One region of the Paraburkholderia sp. GV068 genome, then DNA from elsewhere that is predicted to be linked to it. Evidence: riboswitches for the same ligand, from Rfam matches in the RefSeq annotation. Region 1 holds a riboswitch; the other holds the start of a gene.
The links. A riboswitch is a leader RNA that binds a small molecule or an ion and turns the genes downstream of it on or off. The one in region 1 is predicted to bind cobalamin.

Region 1 (4,210 bases):
CCACGCCCGCGAGCAGCAGACGCGCCGCCGCCAGCGACGTCGCGGTGGCGCAACTGCCGGTCGTGTAGCCACTGCGCAGCGGCGCGGGTTGTTCGGGGGTTTCGTCGCGCATCGCGGTCAGGCGGAGCGTTCGGGCTGTGGGCGGCTTGCAGCGCGCTCGGCGCTTGAAGACTTCACCACATCGAGCAAGGTGATCGGCAACGCCTGCCGCCACGTATCGAATCCGCCGAGCGGTTGCGCATCGGCAAGCGCGATGCGCGTCAGCGTGCCGCCATGCTGTTCGCGCCATGCGGCAAGCGCCGCCTCGCCTTGCAACGTCACCGCGTTGGCGACCAGCCGGCCGCCGTCGCGCAGACTCGCCCAGCACGCGTCGAGTACACCCGGCACCGTCACGCCGCCGCCGATGAACACCGCATCCGGCGTCGGCAGCCCGTTGAGTGCTTCAGGCGCGCGGCCCGCGACGAGTTGCAGCCCCGGCACGCCCAACGCATCGCGATTGTGTTCGATAAAGCGCTGCCGCTCCGCGTGCGCTTCAATGGCAATCGCGCGGCAAGCCGGATGCGCGCGCATCCATTCGATGGCGATCGAGCCGCTGCCCGCGCCCACGTCCCACAGCAATTCGCCGGGCGTCGGCGCGAGGCGCGCGAGCGTGATCGCGCGCACATCGCGTTTGGTCAACTGGCCGTCGTGGCGGAATGCGTCGTCGGGCAAGCCGCAAGTGAGCGGCAGACGCGGCGCGCCATCCGTCGCGCGGCATTCGAGCGCGATCAGGTTCAGCGCGGCAACGTCGCGCGCGGACCACTGATCCGCGCGGCCGTCGATGCGCCGCTCCGCGTCGCCGCCGAGATGTTCGAGCACGGTCATGCGCGTCGCGCCGAAGCCGCGCGCGTTCAGCAGCGCGGCGAGCGCCGCAGGCGTGCCGCCGTCCGCGCTCAGCACGAACACGCGCGCGCCGTCATGCAGATGGGCGTTCAGCATCGGCAGCGGCCGGCCGACCAGCGACACGACGGCCGCATCCTGCAACGGCCAGCCAAGCCGCGCGGCGGCCAGCGACAACGACGAAGGTGCGGGCAGCACGCGCAACTCGTCGGCGGGCAACTGCCTGGCCAGCGTCGCGCCGACGCCGAACAGCATCGGATCGCCGCTCGCCAGCACGCAGACGGAGCGGCCGCGCTCGGCGAGCAACGGCGCGAGATCGAACGGACGCGGCCACGCGGCGCGGCGCGCGGCGAGCCGCGCCGGCAGCATCGACAGATGACGCTCGCCGCCGTAAATCGCCGACGCCTCCAGCAACGCACGCCGCGCGGGCCGTCCCAAACCGGCGAAGCCGTCGTCGCCGATGCCCACTACCGTCAGCCACGCCGGCATGCATCCTTCCTCATGATGTCTCTCAAAACAATGCGCTGCGCCACGCCGGTCAAAGCGTCCAGCCTCGTTGTGCTATCCGAAAAAAGGCATAATACAGCCGCCGGTGCCCTTCGGGGCCTAAGAGGGAACACAGCGGGGAAACCATCGCCGCTGCGGCTGCCCCCGCAACTGTATGCAGCGAGTCCGCCTGCGCTAAGCGCCACTGGTTCGACCGGGAAGGCCGCGGCGGACGACGACCTGCGAGCCAGGAGACCTGCCGGCGAGACTGTTCGTGCCAGCCAACATCGGGCGGGGTGTACCGATGCCGCAGCCAAGCCGCTTTATCGCTTGCTCGGGCCGTCGCGCGACGCTAACCGCGGTGTCCGTCTTGAATCGAGCTTCTCCCTCCGCCACTGTATTGCCTGACGCGGCTTTCGCGCTGCGGCCCTCGGCGTGTCCGGGGCTCGCGCGGATCGTCGCCGCGCGCGACGGCGGCATCTGCCGGATCAAGCTGCCGGGCGGCGAACTGAGCGCGGCTCAGGCGCACGCAATCGCGGATGCGAGCACGCGGCACGCGGCGGGCGTGATCGAGTTGACGAACCGCGCGAATCTGCAACTGCGCGGCGTTCGTGGCGGCGAGGAAGCGGCGTTGATTGCGGCGCTGGTCGATGCGGGGCTTGGGCCTTTGGCGGAGGCTCGTGCTGATGCTCGCGCCGAGGCCGATGCGAACTCTTCCGCCGCCCTCACCGCTTCAGCCGCCGACGACATCCGCAACGTGATGATCAGCCCTGCCGCAGGGCGCGACCCCTCCGCGCTCTTCGACACGAGGCCGCTTTGCGCGACGCTGCTCGCGCTGTTGCAAAGCGACGCGCGTTTCGCGGCGCTGTCGCCGAAATTCGCACTGCTCGTCGACGGCGGCGAGCGTCTTGCGCGGCTCGATCATCCGCATGACGTGTGGCTCGCGGCATCGCAGGGTGGTTCCGGCGAGATCCGCTTCGTGTTCGGCCTCGCCGGTTGTCCACCGGTTGCTGCGACGAATTCGGCGACGATTGATGCAGGCGCACTCGCCGCCGTGCTGCCGTCGCAAGTTCCGGCGCTGGTGCGGGCGCTGCTGCATACGTTTCTCGATCTCGCCGCCGACTCCGACACGACCCGCATGCGTCACCTGCTCGCCGAACATTCCGCCGACGCAATCCTGCGACACGCGCAAACCTACGTCGATTTCCCGTTGACGCGCGACGCAGCGCTCGCCGAGTGGCAACGCAGCACGCCCGCCGATGCCACGCTGCGCGTCGGCGCTCACGCGCAGCGTATCGCGGGAACGTGGTACGTCGGCGGTCAACCGCTGCTCGGCCGCATCGACGCAACCGCGCTGCATGGCCTCGCTTCGCTGGCGCGGCAACACGCGAACGGCACGCTGCGCATCACGCCGTGGCAAAGCGTTCTGCTGCCCGACATCGCCACACATGCCGTGCCCGCCGTGCTTGCCGCGCTAAAAACGCTGGGCTTTGCATGCGATCGCAACGACCCCGCTTCACGCCTCATCGCGTGCGCCGGTTCCACCGGCTGCGCAAAAAGTCTCGCGGATACCAAAGCCGACGCGCTCGCACTCGCCGCGCGCCTGCCCGCCGGCGTCGACGTGCACCTGAGCGGCTGCCCGCGCTCCTGCGCCGCCGCGCATTGTGCGCCGTTCACGCTGCTTGCCGCGGCGCCCGGCCTCTACGATGTTTACCGGCGCGACGCACAGCCGGGTTTCGGCGAATGCGTCGCGCGCCGACTGACGATCGCACAAGCCGCCGACACCCTCGCGCAACTCGCCCAAGCCGAACAGACGCACGCCCAGGACGCACGACCAGAATGCCCGACTCAAATGAGTGATACCGATGCTTGATTACATTCGCGACGGTCAGGAGATCTATCGCCAATCCTTCGCGACGATCCGCGCCGAAGCCGATCTGTCGCGCATCCCCGCCGACCTCGAAAAGCTCGCGGTGCGCGTGATCCACGCGTGCGGGATGGTCGACGTGATCGGCGATCTCGCGTTCTCCCCGAATGCCGGCACGGAGGGGCGTCTCGCGCTCGCGCAAGGCGCGCCGATTCTCTGCGACGCCGGCATGGTCGCGCAAGGCATCACGCGCGCGCGCCTGCCCGCGAACAACGACGTGATCTGCACGCTCACGCACGAAGCGGTGCCGGACCTCGCGCGCGAACTCGGCAACACGCGCTCGGCCGCCGCGCTCGAATTGTGGCGTCCGCGTCTTGCGGGCAGCGTCGTCGTGATCGGCAATGCGCCGACCGCGCTGTTTCATCTGCTCGACATGCTCGATGCCGGCGCGCCGAAACCCGCGCTGATTCTCGGCTTTCCGGTCGGCTTCGTCGGCGCGGCCGAATCGAAAGCCATGCTCGCGGGCGACAGCCGCGGCGTGCCGTATGTCGTCGTGCATGGCCGCCGCGGCGGCAGCGCGATGGCCGCCGCCGCGGTCAACGCGCTGGCGACGGAGGTCGAATGACCGCCGCGCCGCAACGTGCAGGGCGTCTCTTCGGACTCGGCGTGGGTCCGGGCGATCCCGAACTCATCACGCTCAAAGCACTGCGTCTCCTGAAGGCCGCGCCGGTGGTCGCGTACTTCGTCGCGAAGGGCAAGAAGGGCAACGCGTTCAGCATCATCAAGGCGCATTTGCACGACGCGCAGCAGCATCTGCCGCTCGTCTATCCGGTGACAACGGAGGCGCTCGAGCCGCCGCTTTCGTACGAAGCGATCATCGCGGACTTCTACGACACGGCCGCGCAGATCGTCGGCGGACATCTGGACGCGGGGCGCGACGTCGCCGTGATCTGCGAAGGCGATCCGTTCTTCTACGGC
Region 2 (4,210 bases), on a different contig from region 1:
GCGATAACCTTCGTCGCGCAGCATCGACAGAATGCCGACCACCGACGCCGGCGTGTCGAGCCCGACGCCATTGCCGATGCGTCCCTCGCTCATCGGATAGTTAGCGAGAATCAGCGCGAGCTTCTTCTCGGCGTTATCGAGCGAACGCAGCCGGCACCAGCGGCGGCTCAGTTCAGCGAGAAAACGCACGCGTTCGAGATCCGGCTGATAGCGGACCACGTCGACTTCCGTATGCGGACAACGATAGGCGAGCCCCTTGAAACTGATCGCGCGCGTGATGATGCGGCCGTCCACTTCCGGCAGCGCGATATGCATCGCGATGTCGCGCGAATTGAGGCCCTGGTTGTCCTTCACCCAGTCGTCGCGATTGCCGCCGCTCAAAATCACTTGCAGCACCGGCGCATCGCCTGCGAGCGCGAGCGGTTCCGGATCGTCGATCGCAGACGCGGCGAACGCAGTGGTGTTGAGCACTAGCGCGGCATCATGTTGCGCGCACAACGACTGCACGACTTCCCGGCTCATCGCATCTTTCAGCGACGTGATCGCAATCGGCAGCGGGTTCATGCCTTCTGATTCGAGCGCGTCGATCAGCGCGTCGAACACCGCGGTATTGGCCGCCTGAAGATGCGCCTTGTAGAACAGAATCGCGGCAACGGGCGCGGCATGCTGCCAGCGCGCCTGCCAGTCGGCGATAGTCGGCGTATCGCATGCGGGATGGTAGAGCGACGCGGCAGGCAACGCGCGCGGCGGCGCCGGTTCGCGTCCCCATCGTAAAGCGCGATGCGCGATGCAGCGCAGGAACGCCTCGGCGTTCTGCGGCCCGCCTTCGCGCAGATAGCGCCACAGTTGATGGCAGAGATCGGCATCGGCGGTACTGCGTGCGAGCAGGTTCGGATCTTCCTGCAGATCGCCGGAGAACATCGCGAGCGTCTGCTGTTTGCGCTCCGCAAGCGCGACCACCTGCTCGATGCCGTATGGCCAGTACGCCTCGCCGCCAAGATGATCGACCACGACGACGCGCGCATGTTGCAACACGTCTTCGACGTAAAAGTCCACGGAGGCAGGCTGCCGCAGATACGTGACATTCGCGAGGCGCACGCTCGGGAAGCCGTCGCCGAGACGCGGAAACACGCTCGCGAGCAACGACAGCGTCGTATCCGCGGAACTCAGAATGACGATGTCCGCGGGCCGCTGATCAATGCGGATCACGCCTTGCGTATCGTCGACGAAACCGCCCGGCGTGGTGCGCAGCAGATGCATGTGTCTATACCTGCTTACGTCTGTTGCGCGGCGACAGCGGCTGCGACGCCGAGCGCCGCGTCGAACGCGCGTTGTAGCGCAGCCTGGTCGAGGTCTTCACCGATCAGCACGAAGCGGCTTTCGGCGCCTTCGCCTAGTTCTTCCAGTTCACCTTGCTGCCAGCGTCGATCGAAATAACTATCGAAGCGCCGGCCCACGCCTTGAACGACGAGCCGCATCGGCGCGCCCGGCAACGCCGCGAAACCCTTCACGCGATAAATCGTGTTGTTTTCCACGAGTCCTTGCAGCGCGGCGATCACCGCTTCACGCGACTGTGCCTTTGCATTCACGACCACCGAATCGAACTCATCGTGATGATGATTGGCGTCGTCGGCCGAACCGTGGTGATCGTGGCGCAAGTGAATGGTTTCCTCCGACGCCGCTTCAAGTCCGAACAACGCGTGCAGATCGAGTTCGCCTTTATGCGCGCGCACGATCTTCACCTGCGGCGGAATTTCGGCGCGAATCACGGCTTCGACCGCGTTCTGGCCTGCTTCGTCGAGCAGATCGGTCTTGTTCAGAATCACCAGATCCGCAGCCGACAACTGATCCTCGAACAATTCGTGCAGCGGCGACTCGTGGTCGAGATTCGGATCGGCCTTGCGTTGCGCGTCGACAGCAAGCGGGTTTTCGGCGAACTGACCGCTTGCCGCAGCGGGTCCATCGACCACCGTAATCACCGCATCCACAGTGAAACTGTTCTTGATCTGCGGCCAGTTGAACGCCTGCACAAGCGGCTTCGGCAACGCGAGCCCCGAGGTTTCGATCAGCACATGGTCGATCTGCTCGCGGCGCTCGACGAGCTTTTCCATCACTGGAAAGAACTCTTCCTGGACCGTGCAGCACAGGCAACCGTTCGCCAGTTCATACAATTGGCCTTCGGTCTCGACGCCGTTTTCATCGCAACCAATGCCGCAACCTTTGAGGATTTCGCCGTCTATGCCGAGCTCGCCGAACTCGTTGACGATCACCGCAATGCGCTTGCCGCCCGCATTCCGAAGAATGTGCCGCAGCAACGTCGTCTTGCCGCTGCCGAGAAAGCCCGTGACGATGGTGACGGGAATCTTGCGCATCTGAACTTGCATGGTGAGTCCATCCGTGAGAGTTGCATCTGCTGGCCGGCCGAATCACGCGCTTTGCGCATGACGTCGCATCGCAAAACGCGGGAACGCACGACGGCCTTGCCGCTACACCAGGGAAACGCAGAATACGGGTATGAGGTCATGAGCGCAGCGCCGCTTCCCCGCGGCGTTCGCCCTTCGTGTTCCGGCCGGTATCCGGGCTGGCGAAAGCGCCGCTTCCCCTTCCCGGACGAGTGATTTCTCGCCCAGTGGTGATATGCCGACGCGGCCTTGCGCGTGGACATCGAAGCCGGCTCCGCGGCGCCATGCAAACCGCCATGACGTCGCTTTTCGCTTACCGTTGCGGGGGCAGCACAGGTTGACCCGATCCATGCGAGGCGGGCGCCCTGTTTCCCGTTTAACTGCATGCGCACGAGCGCGCACACGAGCACCAGAAGTGCGTGCGAGTGTAGGCCGCGCGCCTTGCGCCGTCAAGAAAACGCAAGCCCGGCGCGCTTATCGGACGGGCTTGCCGTGTGCTATCGTATGCGCGCGTCTGGTGCCCGCACATGCGCTCGCGTGTGCAGTTAAACGGGAAACAGGCAGCGCGCTTGCGCTCAACCTGTGCTGTCCCCGCAACGGTAAGCGACCGGCGGCGCGATTATTTTTTGCGCCGCACATGCGTTTTCAGTGCCACTGTCCAGCACATTCGAACGAATGTGGGCGGGAAGGCAAAGCGCGTGAGGCCGCCAGCCCGGATACCGGCCAGACGCGGAGGCGGCCGTGCGTTCTCAACGTCACGCCGCCGGCCGCCGGAATCCGCGAGGGACGGATGTGAAGGCGCTCAAGCACGACTTAGGGAAGCGGTCTGCAATCCGCGTTTGCTGTCGTGCGCGAATGCACAGTTTCGAATGACTTCAATTTCCATCACATTGCGTGTATGTCGACGCTGCATGATTGCATGTGCGCCGACGCGGCGCATGCCGCGATGAAACGCGCATGGCTGATCGGCGCAGGCCCCGGCGACGTCGAACTGATGACGCTCAAGGCAACCCGCGCGCTCGCGCAAGCCGACGTGATACTCGTCGACGATCTGGTGAACCCCGACGTGCTGCAATTTGCGCGCGCCGATGCGTGCATCGTGTATGTCGGCAAGCGCGGCGGTCATCCGTCGACGCCGCAACACGGCATCGCCGAACAAATGCTCGCGCATCTGAACGAAGGGCGCAGCGTCGCGCGTTTGAAGGGCGGCGATCCCTTCGTGTTCGGCAGAGGCGGCGAAGAGCAACAGGCGCTGCATGCGGCGGGCGTCGACGTCGAAATCGTCAGCGGCATCACGGCCGGCATTGCGGCGCCGGCGGCCATCGGCATTCCGGTCACGCACCGCGATCATGCGCAAGGCGTCGTGTTCGTGACCGGCCACGGCGCAGGCACGAGCGAGCCGGATTGGGCCGCGCTCGCCGCCACGCGCATGACGCTCGTCATCTATATGGGCATGCGGCGGCTAAACGACATCGTCGGCGCGTTGCTGGCAGCGGGCATGTCGGCAGAGACGCCGTGTGCCGCGATCGAATCCGCAACGCGCCCCGAGCAGCGGCATGCGCTCGCGACACTCGGTGATTTCGCCGATGCCGTCGCGCGCGCGGGACTCGGCTCGCCCGCGATCGTGGTGATCGGCGGCGTGGCGTCGCTGGCGAAGGATGTCCGATGAAAACGCTTAGCGTGGGCATCGGTTGCCGCTTGCAGACGTCGGCGGAAGAAATCGAAAACGCTGTGCGCGCAGCGCTCGGCTCGCATTCATTCGAAGACATCGCGGCCGTCGCCTCGATCGAAACCAAAGCGCAAGAACC

Region 2: linked by a shared signal. The riboswitch ahead of cobW (cobalamin biosynthesis protein CobW) and the one ahead of cobG (precorrin-3B synthase) in region 1 are both predicted to bind cobalamin.

What each region holds. Positions count from the first base shown of each region.
Region 1 is NZ_QBUB01000011.1:187,881-192,090, forward strand. Features, by position in the region: gene C8K18_RS22315 (cobalt-precorrin-5B (C(1))-methyltransferase) at 1-112, opposite strand, end outside; gene cbiE (precorrin-6y C5,15-methyltransferase (decarboxylating) subunit CbiE) at 118-1,368, opposite strand; cobalamin riboswitch at 1,453-1,644, shown strand; gene cobG (precorrin-3B synthase) at 1,727-3,238, shown strand; gene C8K18_RS22330 (precorrin-8X methylmutase) at 3,231-3,857, shown strand; gene C8K18_RS22335 (precorrin-2 C(20)-methyltransferase) at 3,854-4,210, shown strand, end outside.
Region 2 is NZ_QBUB01000006.1:4,836-9,045, forward strand. Features, by position in the region: gene cobN (cobaltochelatase subunit CobN) at 1-1,260, opposite strand, end outside; gene cobW (cobalamin biosynthesis protein CobW) at 1,275-2,384, opposite strand; cobalamin riboswitch at 2,550-2,831, opposite strand; cobalamin riboswitch at 2,901-3,145, shown strand; gene cobA (uroporphyrinogen-III C-methyltransferase) at 3,349-4,071, shown strand; gene C8K18_RS14120 (cobalamin biosynthesis protein) at 4,068-4,210, shown strand, end outside.